One region of the Ensifer meliloti genome, then DNA from elsewhere that is predicted to be linked to it. Evidence: riboswitches for the same ligand, from Rfam matches in the RefSeq annotation. Region 1 holds a riboswitch; each other region holds the start of a gene.
What was found. A riboswitch is a leader RNA that binds a small molecule or an ion and turns the genes downstream of it on or off. The one in region 1 is predicted to bind cobalamin.

Region 1 (4,270 bases):
GCCAGCCATGCCGCGCCTCATGCCCCTCCACGAGGAAGCCGAGATTGAGCCCCGGCATCTGACGGGCGAGAACTTCGAGCTCCGATCTGAAGAGGAGATCGTCCGGGCGCCGGGCGCAGGAAATGAAGGTGACATCCGTTTCCGGCGCGCAGTCGGCCATCCAGCGCGTCATCGACATCATCGGCGTGACGCCCGACCCCGCCGATATGAAGAGATATTTTTCACCGGGATGACGGACGAAGCTGAAGTCGCCGAGCGGCCCGAACGCCTTGAGCATCATACCCGGCTTCAGATTGTCGAACATCCAGCGGGTGCCGATGCTTCCCGGCTGCGCCTTGACCGTGACCGCGACCGAAAGCGGGCGCGATGGCGAGGATGACAGCGTATAGGTGCGCATCACCGGCTCGGCTGCGACGGGCAGTTCGAGTGTCACGAACTGCCCGGGCAGGTAGCGGAACCAGGCCGGCTTGTCGGAGCGGAAGGTGAAGGTCATCACGTCAGCGGTTTCGGCTACGGCCGACATGCACTCCAGCATGTGCTGACGGTCTCTCCAGGGATCGAGCTCGTCGAAATGGTGAAAGGAGCGAGGCATTTCCATGGTCATGCCACCCGCGAGAGATGCGCGGCCCCGCCCTGAAGGCGGTCCAGCATGAAGCTCGAATACCACTCGACGAACTGCATGACACCGCCCTCGTGTTCGGCGGAATAAGGACCCGGCTCATAGGCGGGCGAGCGAATTCCGAAGGCGTTTTCCTCAACGATCTGCCGGTCCTGATCGTTGGTCTCCGTCCAGACGTGCGTCAGTTCGTCTATCGTGTAGTCGACGCCCTCCACCGCATCCTTGTTGACCAGCCATTTGGTCGTAACCTCAGTCAGTTCCGGCCCGAGCGGCAGCACGCGGAAGGTGATCGCATGGTCGCCGAGAATGTGGTTCCAGGTCGTCGGATAATGGAAGAGGAGCAGCGTCCCGATGCCATCGGCGTCTACGCCGGTGGAGAGTTGCTTGCGGACAGCCTTCTGTCCGGACATCGTATAGCTCTCGGCGCCGTTGATCAGCGGCATTCTCGTCATGCGGAACTGGCCCGTGGGCGCGATCTTGAAGGCGCTCGGAAGGCCCGCCGCCTCGCATTTCTGCCAGTGGGCGCCGATTTCCGGATCGTTCATCGCCCCCTGGACACCGGTTACGGTCGGCGCTTCCGGATAGGTACGGCAGAGTTCCGGATGATTGGCGGCGCAGTGGTAACACTCGCGATTGTTCTCCCAGACCAGCTTCCAATTGCCCTTCTCGACGATGGTGCTCTCGAAGGCGACCTTCGTTTCCCCCAGGCGATGCGGCGCGAGATAGGCCGCGACCGTCTCGCGGAACGGCCGGAAGTCCATCGGGTGTTCGGCAAGACTGATGAAGATGTAACCGCCGACGGTCTCGCAGTGGATCGGCTTCAGACTGTGCTCGGCCGGGTCGAAGCCCTCGGGCATCTGCCGCGCGAAGAGCAGGCGGCCGTCGAGTTCGTAGGTCCACTGGTGGTAGGGACAGACGAGTTTGGCGGATGAGCCTTTGTGCTGCGTGCAGACGCGCGAGCCGCGATGGCGGCACGAATTGTGCAGTGCCCGGACCGCGCCCTGCCTGTCTCGAACGATAACGACCGGGTAATCGCCGACCTGCGCCGTGAAATAGTTCCCCGGCCGCGGGACTTCGCAATCATGGCCGATGAACAGCCAATCCTTGTACCAGATCTGCTCCAGGTCCTGACGGTAATAATCAGGATCGACGTAGAAGGCGCGGTCGAGGCTGTAGCCTTCGCGACGGGTCTTCAGCTTGCGCAGCATTTCGGTCTGAATTTCCATGCCCTTGTCCTCGTTTTTCCGCCGTTTCGGAGAGGCAGGACTGGAACCCGCGCCGGCCGCATGGACCCGCAACGCAATTGGCTCCGATCCGGCTGCCCGCCGCAACCAGCTACGGTCTATTTCTGCTTCAAGGCTGGTTTCCGGGCTCTGGAGCCGTCCGCAAGGGACCTGCCCGGCGCCTTCCCGGACGCGGTGTCCAGTGGCCTTCTGCCGTGGCTGTTCGCTCCACCACCGTTGCGGGGGCAGCGCCGGGATTTGACCGGCTTCCCAATTCTCCGCCCTCCCTTCGAGGCGGCACCTTGAGTGTCCTCATCTAAGCCTGAGGACCGGCCCGGCAACTGCCAATAGACGACATCCGATTCCAGAAAGACGACAGCCAGACGCGACACAAGCGGCACGAAGGCATGCAATATTATCCATAACAAACAAGGAAGTAGATGAATGCCTGCGCAGCTGGCGGATTTTTCGGCAGCGCCGTTCATGGCGCGAAGGCGAGTGGCCATTCTGCGACACGGCCCGCCAACACAAGGGTCTGATCGATGCCCGCCCGGTCATACCGGGACCAATTCGTTAACTGTGATGATTTAACGTTCGCCGCGATCAACCCGCTTGCGGACAGGATGGCGCGACGACGCCCATGGCAAAACTCCGATATTACGACGCTGCCGACAAGGCGGCCGCGCCGCCGAAAGCCAAGGCTCACACCGAGTTCCTGCGGACCGGCCGGATCGATAGACGCCGGTGGATGCCGAACGAGCGTCAGTATCTGAGTTATGCCGAGGTGGCGCAGCAGACGGCGCGGAAGCTGACGACAGCGGGCGAGACGACCCACAGGCGAATCAACGGGTTTCATGCCTCGATCCAGTTCCCGAAGATGGTTTTCCATCGCGCGCTCCCCAGCAGTCCGCATCTCGGCTATTGCCACGTGACCGCCGCGAAAACCTGCCTCGCCAATGGGCACGAGATCACCTGGTCCTTTTATTTCGCGAACTTCTTCTGCGAGCTCGGGAACGAGACCCATTTCTTCGACCGTATCCAGCCGGGCTACTCGCGCATGTATTTCGCCGTCGCGATCGAGCCCGACGCCAGCGAGGAACGGATCGTCGTCAACCGCAACGTGCGCGGCAACGGGCTGATTTTCCGGACGCAGGATCCGAAGGTGGCGCTGAAGAACGTGCTGATGCTCGGCGCACGCGACGAAGCCTTGCGCCGGATCGTTCGCAGCCTTTGACAAAGAAAATCGTTCTGTTTTTGCGGTCGCTCCGTTAAGGAAGCGACGGAAAGGATCAGAACGCCATGGCCGAAATCATCGACACGCGCACCGAACCTGAGCGGGCAATCGAGAAAGCCTGCGCGGTTCTATCGGACGGCGAACCGGTCGCGATCCCGACGGAGACCGTATACGGCCTTGCCGCCGATGCCACGACCCCCGATGCGATCAGCCGCATCTATGAGATGAAGGGGCGGCCGCGGTTCAATCCGCTGATTTGCCACGTCTGCGATCTGGCGATGGCAGAGGCGCATGTGACCTTCGATCCGGTTTCGAGACGTCTGGCCGAGGCCTTCTGGCCCGGCCCCCTCACGCTGATCCTGCCGCAGCGGCGGGAGAGCACCGTGCACACGCTCGCGTCCGCCGGTCTCGATACGCTCGGAATTCGCATGCCCGACGGCTTCTCGCGCCGGGTGATCGCCCGGTTCGGGCGGCCTTTGGCAGCGCCGAGCGCCAACACCTCGGGCAAGATCAGCCCCACCAGTGCGGCCCATGTGCAGGCGGATCTCGGTTCCAGGCTGAAGCTCATCCTCGACGCGGGCCCGGCCGCGATCGGCCTGGAATCGACCATCGTCAAGGTCGAGAACGGAAGGCTGCGGCTGCTGAGGCCCGGGGGGCTCGACGCGGCAGAGATCGAAGCGCTGACCGGGCTCGCCATCGAGCGCCCGGAGGCCGCCGGCGCTGTCATCGAGGCGCCCGGCATGCTCGCCTCGCATTACGCTCCCGGTGCCGCTGTGCGGCTCGATGCCGATGAGGTCCGAAAGGGAGAAGCCCTGATCCGTTTCGGCGGAGAGGCGCTTCCCGGTGAAGCCGATGCCGCGATCGTCCTGGATCTCAGTCCGGGCGGCAGCCTGCGGGAAGCCGCCGCAAATCTTTTCGACTATATGAAAAAAGCGGATGCCAGCGGCGCCGCGACCATCGCTTTCGGCCCGATCCCGAGCGAGGGGCTCGGCGAGGCGATAATCGACCGGCTGCAGCGCGCGGCCGCGCCGCGGGGCTGATGGCCATCGGCACGCTTGAAGCAACCACGTTGATCCGAGGCAGGGCCATGACCACCGTACTTCCTTCTCCCGAACTCATCGCCTCCTTCGTCGATATCGTCGGGCCTGGCAATGCCCTCACCGCACCCGCCGACACGGCACCCTACCTCGTCGA
Region 2 (4,270 bases), on a different replicon from region 1:
GCCCCGCAGGAAGCGGCCACGACCGCCCGGCTCAGCCGGTAGCTCCAGATGATGCCCTCGTCGATCGGTGCCAGCGGATAGCCGGCGTTCCACAGCCGGTTCGCGACCGTCTGCGCAACGGTCTTGAACGGGATCGCCGTTTCGCCGATCGCAGCGCCCATCCAGAGTGCTGCGAAGAGGATGACGAGCGCGGCGAGAGCCGTGCCGACGCGTCCCGTCCCCGTTCGCCCGGCCAGGGTCAGCACGCGGCTCACTTGCCCAACCCACCCTTGGAGGCCAGCCCCGCCTTGGAGGCAAGTCCGGCCTCGGCGATGGCATCCGCCAGCGCTTCGATGCCCTCGATCGTGCGGATCGTCGGGTTCATCGCCTGCGCATCCATGGCGAACACATAGCCTTTGGCGACTGCCGGCATGAGGCTCGCCACGGGATCGGTCTTCAGGAATTCGAGTTTGGCGTCGAGGCTGTCGAGCGGGTAACGTCGACGTTCCATGGAGCCGGCAACGATCATGGTCGGCTCGGCTTTGGCGATGGTTTCCCAGCCGACCGTCGGCCATTCGTCTTCTGTGTCGATGATGTTTTCGATCCCGAGCGCCGCCATTATGTAGCCGGGTGCGCCATTCCTGCCGGCGACATAGGGGTCGGCATCGGCAGCGCTGGAGAACCAGAAGACGGCCGAGAGCTTGTCCCCGGCCGAGGCGACCTTGGCGCGCGCCGCCTCTTCTCGGCTTTTCAGCTCGGCGACGACCTTCTCGCCCTTATCCTGAACATTGTAGATATGCGCCAGCTCGCGAATTTCCCGATAGACGAGGTCCATGGTGAAGACCTGCCGGCGCACGCCGTCGCTCGCCGCCGAATTCTCCTTGCCGGTGCAATCCGATGGCGATGTGTAGACCGGAATGCCGAGCTCCTCGAACTGCTCCGGCCTCGCGACCACGCCTTCCGGGCCGACCTGCCACTGAAACTGCACCGCCACCATGTCCGGCTTCTTGGCAAGTACGCTTTCGAAGCTCGGATCGTTGTCTGCCAGGCGCTCGACCTTGGCGTTGACCTCCTCGTAACCTTCAAGGACGGGGCCGACCCAGAGGGCGGTGCCGGCGACCTTGTCCGCAAGGCCGAGCAGATAGAGGATCTCGGTGCTGCTCTGGCCGATCGCGACGGTGCGCGTCGGCGTCTTGTCGAACGTGATCTGCCGTCCGCAATTCTCGAGTGTCAGCGGATAGGTAGTCTCGGTAGCGAAGGCGGGATGGCCGAGAGCCGCTGCGCCTGCGGAAAAGGTGATGAGACCGGCAATGAGCGGTCGTTTCAGAAAGTTGTTCATGAATAGTCCCCGAATGTGAGGCCGCTATGCGGCCGTGATCGTCAGCCTGCCGATAGGGTTCGATCGAACGAGTGACGGCTGGACCTCGGGGAAACTGATGAAAGCGTGCGCCGTAAGGCGCGAAAGATGGTCATGGCTTGCTCCTGTTCCGGGCATCCCCGCCCGTGACGTTGGATCGAATTTGACGGCAGGTCTCCTGGCTCACGGACAGAAGTCGCTCATCTGCCTTCCCGCGCAGTACGCGCAGTGGCTGGCGCCTAGGCGCCACCAGGATGAACGACGATCCGCTTACAGTTGCGGGGGCAGCCACGGTCTTGGTCCCTCTTGGGTCGTCCGCACCGTGTTCCCTATTAATCCCCTCCACCTCACGGGTAGGGGAACCGTCGGTCCCAGTTAATGTGGAACGCAGCCGCCGGTCAAGGTGGAAGGCAACGGTTATGTCCCACACGCGATCCGGTTAATGCTACGGCGATATTTCATTACGACAATTTCAATATGTTATATCATTACATTCGTCAACAGCAGATGCTCTGCGCTGTACCGGCAACAGGCTTGCAAGGCGGGGGGAGTTCACCTTCTCGTCAGCATACGATGGGGCGTCCTGAGGCTTGTGGCGGCCTTCGCCCTGTTGCCTTCATGCTTCAGAGCTTGGCGATCAGTTCGCTTGTGGCGAGGGCGCGTAAACGCCGCGCGTCGGCGACGCGCGGCGCTAGGCGTTCAGGCTCGAATTCAGCGGCGGCAGCTATCGGCCGCGCGTTCCCTTGCCGCGGCGGCGATATTCGACCGAGCCGCTCCTCTCGTCGAGCCACGTTTGCGTTGGAATGTAAGGCTCCACCCGTTTCCGCTGGCCTGCCAGCCGTCGGCCACCGATTCCGAGCGGCCGGCCGTGGCGCCCCGGCTTGCGGAGCGCGCCTTCAATCTGGATGCAATTTCTGAAGGGTCAACCACGACCACCAGCATGAAACCGATCGGTGCGAGCACGTATGGGGGAATGCCTGTCGGTACGCTCGCGAAAACGGCAATCGACACGGCCGCGATAATGCACATCAGGTTCGTCAACGGGTGAGTGAGCGTCCTGAGACACGTTTCAGAAACAGTGTTGTTCCGTCCGTAGTCCGACAATGCCATGGGAGAGATCCATCCGGTTGAGTTGTTCCCCTGCCGAGATCACGATGACTTTAGGCCCCGTCGACCCAAAATCATGGAACGTGATCGTGCAAGGAGCCAGAGCGGAATGCCGGCGGCAGACCGCAGACACTGTCCGCTCCAGGCTCCAGCGGCAGCGAATGCTGCAATATGTACCCTGAGACACAGCTGGCAACGGGCCTAAGACCTTTGCCCTTACGGGGTCGGACCAAGGTCCTATAGATGGGCGCGGATGGCACTCTAGCTTCTTGCCTTCCCACCTATACAAGGACCTAAACCTTTTCAGCGACACTTGAGGCGGGGCCTCGCCGCTTGGCGGGGTCCCGCTTGCGTCCCCGACCGAAGGCCGGCGGGGAATCGTTTCGCAGACATGCGAGTGCCCGCGCAGGGGATGACGCGGGCACTGCAACAGGTTGGGGTCCTGAATGTCGCTGGGGGACAGAAGCGACACCTGTTAATTCTTCAGACGAAAATTTGTTCCGCAGCCGCGGGCGCGAAAAAAGCGACGTCGGCACGCCGCCGTCCTCCGCGCAAGCTATCCGGCAGCTGCTACGGCGAAACGGTGCCGATAGTCCCCCGGCGACAGCCCGACGATGCGGTGGAACAGCTTGCGGAAGGCGGCCGCGTCCTCGTAACCGACGGACCAGGCGATCTGTTCGACCGAGCGTCTGGTGAACTCCAGGAGCTCACGCGCCTTGCCGACGCGCAGATGCTGCGCATATTCGATCGGCTTCATTCCTGTCGCCGCCTTGAAACGGCGCAGGAACGTGCGCTCCTCCATCGCCACCACTTTGGCCATCTCCGCGACGCTGACGGCGCGGGCCTCGCGGGCCTGCAGCCAATGCTGCACCTTGAGAATCGCCTCGTCGCCATGATTGAGACGCGGCGAAAAGCTGGAATAGTGCCGCTGCTCGCGTCCGGCCGGATCGATGAGCAGGAAGCGCCCGGTCTCGACCGTTACCGTCGGACCGAACAGGCGGTCCACGAGGCGCATGCCGAGGTCGGTCCACGCCATGAGGCCGCCGGCGGTGATGATGTCGCCGTCCTCGATGACGATCTTGTCCGGATCGAGCCGGACGTCGGGGAAACGGTCGCGGAAGGCGTTGGCGAACAGCCAGTGCGTCGTCGCCGGGCGGCCCTTGAGCAGGCCAGTCGCCGCAAGCACGAAGGTCCCGCCGCAAGTCGATGCCAACGTCGCCCCCTGGGCATGCCGGTCGAGCAGCCAGCGCGCATAGGGCGCTGCCTCCTCTGCCTCCATCGGTCCCGTCAACCTGCCGGGAACAAGCAGGATCTCCGGAGCCTGCCGGGACCCGAGTTCGGGATGGGTGTCGAAACATCGCGCAAGACAGCCGTCGTCCTGAAGCCGCCAGTGACTGACCCGCGCCACCGGTCCGCCGCGCTCGGCGGAGAATTGACCCGCTATGCCGATGAGATCCGTCATGCCGTGGACCATCGCCATCTGGCAACCCGGATAAAGCATGAGGCCGATCTCGGCCCTCGATGGCAGTGCTTGTCCCTTCGCCATGGCGCCCTCTTTGTCGGTTTCGGCCCGCCTAATGTCCGATCCGCCAATCCCGATCATTTCGCAATCGGCCTAATTCTTCAAGCACGGGGCGCGGCAAGTACAGCACGCCACCCGGCAGTCCTCCAACCCGCTGAAAGGATTAAGAAAATGGCTACGATCACCACCAAGGACGGCACCCGCATCTTCTACAAGGACTGGGGCTCGCGCAATGCTCAACCCATCCTCTTCTCCCATGGCTGGCCGCTCACGGCCGACGTATGGGATGCGCAGATGGTCTTCTT
Region 3 (4,270 bases), 1.1 Mb from region 1:
CCCAGGACGCAGGCACAGCTGATGCACGAAGCGCTCGCCGGCGAATGGAGTGCTGAAGCGTTTGCCGAAGCGCTGGCCGATCAGGCGGCGAAAAAGCTAAGCTAGCCGTCTTGGCTTAAGGCCTTTTGAGATTTTGAGTTTATCACGGCTACTGCGAGATGGATGATGGCGGTGGTGCTCTGGTGGGTTTGTCGGCGCGTAGGGCGGTGCGGACAAGGTTGCCGAGCACGTCGGTCAGCGTGGGGAGGACTGCAATCTCTCCTCCTCATCTCTGTGCTTGTCACAGAGATCCAGCAGCGCCGCGTCTGCGGCGCGGGAGAAGTTCTTTCAGCCCAAGGACTTGGTCTGGCTGGATCCCTGTGACGAGCACAGGGATGAGGAGATCAAACAAGTAGCGGCGGGTATCCCAAATCTCAACAGGCATTAATGCACGCTCACCAAGGCATATTCACCAACATCTCAAAGGGAGGATCAGGATGAGCACGGACCACGCCCGACTGGACGGGAAGATCGCCATCGTGACCGGGGGCACGCAGGGGCTCGGTGCCACGATTGCCGCACTCTTCGCGGAGCGCGGCGCCGCCGGCGTCGTCATTTGCGGGCGCAACGCGGCGAAGGGCGAGGCGAAAGCTGCCGAGATCGCCGCGGCGACGGGTTCGAAGGTCGTCTACGTACCGGCGGATCTCGAGCGGGTGGAGGATGCCCGTGCGGTCGTGGCGGCTTGCGACCGCGCCTTCGGCCGCGTCGATGCGCTGGTCAACGCCGCAGCGATCACCGACAGGGGTACGATCCTCGACACCAGCCCGGAACTCTTCGACCGGATGTTCGCGGTCAATGTGCGGGCGCCATTCTTCCTGATGCAGGAGGTGATAAAGGTGATGCGGCGCGAGAAGACGGAGGGCACGATCGTCAATATCGGCTCCATGTCGGCGAAGGCGGGTCAGCCCTTCATCGCCGCCTATTGTGCGTCGAAGGGGGCACTCGAGACGCTGACCAAGAACACCGCCTATGCCGTCCTTCGCAACCGGATACGGGTCAACGGCCTCAACATCGGCTGGATGGCCTCGGAAGGCGAAGACCGGATCCAGCGCGAATATCACGATGCGCCGGCGAACTGGCTCGAAAAGGCGGCAGCGAGCCAGCCCTTCGGCAGGCTCGTCGACCCGGCCGAGGTCGCGCGTGCCTGCGCCTATCTCTCATCGGCAGAATCCGGCCTCATGACGGGTTCCGTCATCTGCTTCGATCAGTCGATCTGGGGTGCCTATGGCGCCTCGCCTCATCCGGAGGCGCCGCTCTGAAGCTCCCGCTTGCTTGCCTTGCCTTTCGTGGGGACCTGTGGCCATATGCCGCCGTCAGGTGCCCGCGAAATGCGGGAGAATCGGGAAGCCGGTGCAGCTCCGGCACGTGCCCAACGCTGTGAAGGGGACGTTCTCGCCAAAAAAAGCTCTGAATCTTTTCAGAGCTTTGCCACTGAATATTGAAGCTATTCGGGAAGGCGGCGCGAACGGATGATCCGAAGTCAGAAGACCGGCCTGGCGAGATAGACCGGCCCCGCGCGGACGGCGGGAGGTTTCCGCATTGTTGGGGATCGAACGATGCTGCCTGACCCGAACGGCTGCCTTACGGCCGCCGGAGCTTTTTCGTCGGACGAGCGCGCTGCCGTCTATCGTGCCATTGAGACGCGCCGCGACGTGCGCGACGAGTTCCTGCCCGAACCACTGTCCGAGGAACTGATCGCCCGCCTGCTCGGTGCGGCGCACCAGGCGCCGTCCGTCGGCTTCATGCAACCCTGGAACTTCGTGCTCGTGCGCCAGGACGAGACGCGGGAGAAAGTCTGGCGGGCTTTCCAGCGCGCCAATGACGAGGCCGCAGAGATGTTTTCCGGCGAAAGGCAAGCGAAGTACCGGTCGCTGAAGCTCGAAGGCATTCGCAAGGCGCCGCTCAGCATTTGCGTGACCTGCGACCGGACGCGCGGCGGAGCGGTCGTCCTGGGCCGCACCCATAATCCGCAGATGGATCTGTACTCGACCGTTTGCGCCGTCCAGAACCTCTGGCTCGCCGCGCGGGCGGAGGGCGTGGGCGTCGGCTGGGTCAGCATTTTCCACGAGAGCGAGATCAAGGCTATCCTCGGAATCCCGGATCATGTCGAAATCGTCGCCTGGCTGTGCCTCGGTTTCGTCGACAAGCTGTATCAAGAGCCGGAACTCGCCGCGAAGGGCTGGCGACAGCGCTTGCCGCTCGAAGATCTCGTTTTCGAGGAAGGCTGGGGCGTCCGTTAAGATCACGATGTTATTAGGTCGGTCGACCAAAAAACTTGAACGCGATCGATTCCAAGAGGTTAGAGCGGGATGCGGCGGAAAACCGCACACACTTTTCCTCACCCCGCCCCAAGGCCTGTTGAGTTTCGGGATACCCGCCGCGGCTTGTTGATCTCCTCATCCCTGTGCTTGTCACAGGGATCCAGCCAGACCAAGTCCTTGGGCTGAAAGGACTCTTCCCGCGCCGCAGACGCGGCGCTGCTGGATCCCTGTGACAAGCACAGGGATGAGGAAGAGGAGAGATTGCAGTCCTTCGATACGTACAGCGCCGCGCGTCTTATCAGACGCGCTTTGATCTTCTGCATGTTTTTGTCCTTTGATCGGCAACGGTCAAAGGACAAGTCCAGTAGGCCGCGCAGTCGGTACTCAAGGAATTCAAGAGCATCGCCAAGCTTGCAGAATGCTCGCAACGGCGTATGTCAGTTTTCCTGCAGCGGCTGGTAACGGGGCCCAAGCGGATGCTTGAGGTCGATCGCGCTCTCCTCCTGCGGAAGGAAGGACGGACCGACGACGCGGACCTTGTTTTTGGCCGGGTCGTAGGGCCGTTCTGCTATCGGCTTGGCCGGCGCCTTCTTCTCGCTGCCAATGGTTATGACCGACGGGCTGACGACGGTGAGCTTGCCGGCGGAGCCTGCCTTTTGCCCGTTGGCATCCGTTGCGGGGTCCGGGATTCCGCAGCCACAGATGCCGGGTGAGCCGACACTGCGCGCCCGGTAGGCGAAGGCCGTTGGGAGATCGGTGTAGGGCAGGCCGGTCGTCGCCGAAACCATCTGGTCGGCTTCTTCCGTCGCGAGCACATGATAGTAGAGCTCCGTCTCCGCACCCGGGCATCGCGCGCGGCAGAGATCGGCGTCACGACCGAAGTCTGCCGGCGTGGCATGCGAGGAGATGGGAAAGAAGGCGCCATCGCATGTCCTTACGCACATGGTTCTGAGGCTGCCGGCGAAATCGTCATCCGTGAGCGGTAGCTCTGCCCGGAGGGCGTCGAGCAGAAGCGGATAGGCACCGCTGTCCGGCGGCAGGTCGCGCAGGATGTTCCGGTGAACCTCCGTGCCGTCGGCGGCGCTCGCAAACTGGCCTTCGGCGCTTCCGGCATCCCAGCCCTCTCGGGGCGCTCCCGAGCAGCCGTTGAGTTCCATGGCAGCGAGGATGCGCCGACGAACGTCGTCGTCACCACCGCCGATCAGATGCCTACGCTGCGCCTTGAGTTGCCGTAGATTCGCCTCCATGCGCGCGATCGTGTCGTCGAGTTCGGCGCAAGCGGCCTCGTCATCGCCGCCGATGACGACGACGCTGTCGCTGCTGCATTCCATTCGGCGGCGATCGTTCTTGGCGCGGCGCAACTCGATGTTCTGGCGGGAGACCGCACCTGTGAAATCGCGCAGGCTGGCATTCGTCGTGAAACCTGTGGGAAGGCCGGCGAGGCGTGCGCCCAGCCGTTCGCAAACGCCGGACGCTGCGGCCGGGCCGGCTGCGGCCAGCGCCAGCGGTACGAGAACCGCCGCGATGCGCCGGATCTTGGATGCCACCTTCGGGGACGCGGACACGTGCTTCTTCCTGCATTGCAGCGGACCGTTGCCGATGTGTCCGCCTTACCGTCTCATCATAGGACCTTGTCGAGATGGCGCAACGGGAAGAGGGCATCTGCGTTAATTCGCAATGCCCGTGGATGGAAGCTGCGGGCCGTGCGATCTGCACGGCCCGGATTATCGGGTCAGGCGGCGCGTGCCGTTTCAAGCGACATCGGGCGATCGAGAACGGTGCCCTCGATGGAGGCCACCGCCTTCATCGTTTCGAGCAGGTTCCTGCTCACCTCCCACGCGATGGCGACCGCATGGACGGAGCCGATTCTGTGCGGATCGGCGATGCGCTCCCCAGGGCAACCCATGCGGCGGAACATTCGCTCCAGGAACACATCGGTGACCGTGACGATATGGCTGATGCCCGAGGCA

Region 2: linked by a shared signal. The riboswitch ahead of PZL22_RS04140 (ABC transporter substrate-binding protein) and the one ahead of PZL22_RS22375 (aromatic ring-hydroxylating oxygenase subunit alpha) in region 1 are both predicted to bind cobalamin.
Region 3: linked by a shared signal. The riboswitch ahead of bluB (5,6-dimethylbenzimidazole synthase) and the one ahead of PZL22_RS22375 (aromatic ring-hydroxylating oxygenase subunit alpha) in region 1 are both predicted to bind cobalamin.

The regions. Positions count from the first base shown of each region.
Region 1 is NZ_CP120365.1:3,223,373-3,227,642, reverse strand. It holds gene PZL22_RS22380 (FAD-binding oxidoreductase) at 1-604, opposite strand, end outside; gene PZL22_RS22375 (aromatic ring-hydroxylating oxygenase subunit alpha) at 601-1,845, opposite strand; cobalamin riboswitch at 1,960-2,162, opposite strand; gene PZL22_RS22370 (DUF6656 family protein) at 2,483-3,076, shown strand; gene PZL22_RS22365 (L-threonylcarbamoyladenylate synthase) at 3,142-4,116, shown strand; gene PZL22_RS22360 (FAD-binding oxidoreductase) at 4,164-4,270, shown strand, end outside.
Region 2 is NZ_CP120364.1:913,597-917,866, reverse strand. It holds gene PZL22_RS04145 (FecCD family ABC transporter permease) at 1-254, opposite strand, end outside; gene PZL22_RS04140 (ABC transporter substrate-binding protein) at 251-1,318, opposite strand; cobalamin riboswitch at 1,488-1,718, opposite strand; gene PZL22_RS04135 (GlxA family transcriptional regulator) at 3,000-3,989, opposite strand; gene PZL22_RS04130 (alpha/beta fold hydrolase) at 4,137-4,270, shown strand, end outside.
Region 3 is NZ_CP120365.1:707,619-711,888, reverse strand. It holds gene PZL22_RS10475 (phytanoyl-CoA dioxygenase family protein) at 1-105, shown strand, start outside; gene PZL22_RS10470 (SDR family oxidoreductase) at 477-1,298, shown strand; cobalamin riboswitch at 1,338-1,550, shown strand; gene bluB (5,6-dimethylbenzimidazole synthase) at 1,596-2,279, shown strand; gene PZL22_RS10460 (DUF2865 domain-containing protein) at 2,738-3,865, opposite strand; gene PZL22_RS10455 (acyl-homoserine-lactone synthase) at 4,033-4,270, opposite strand, start outside.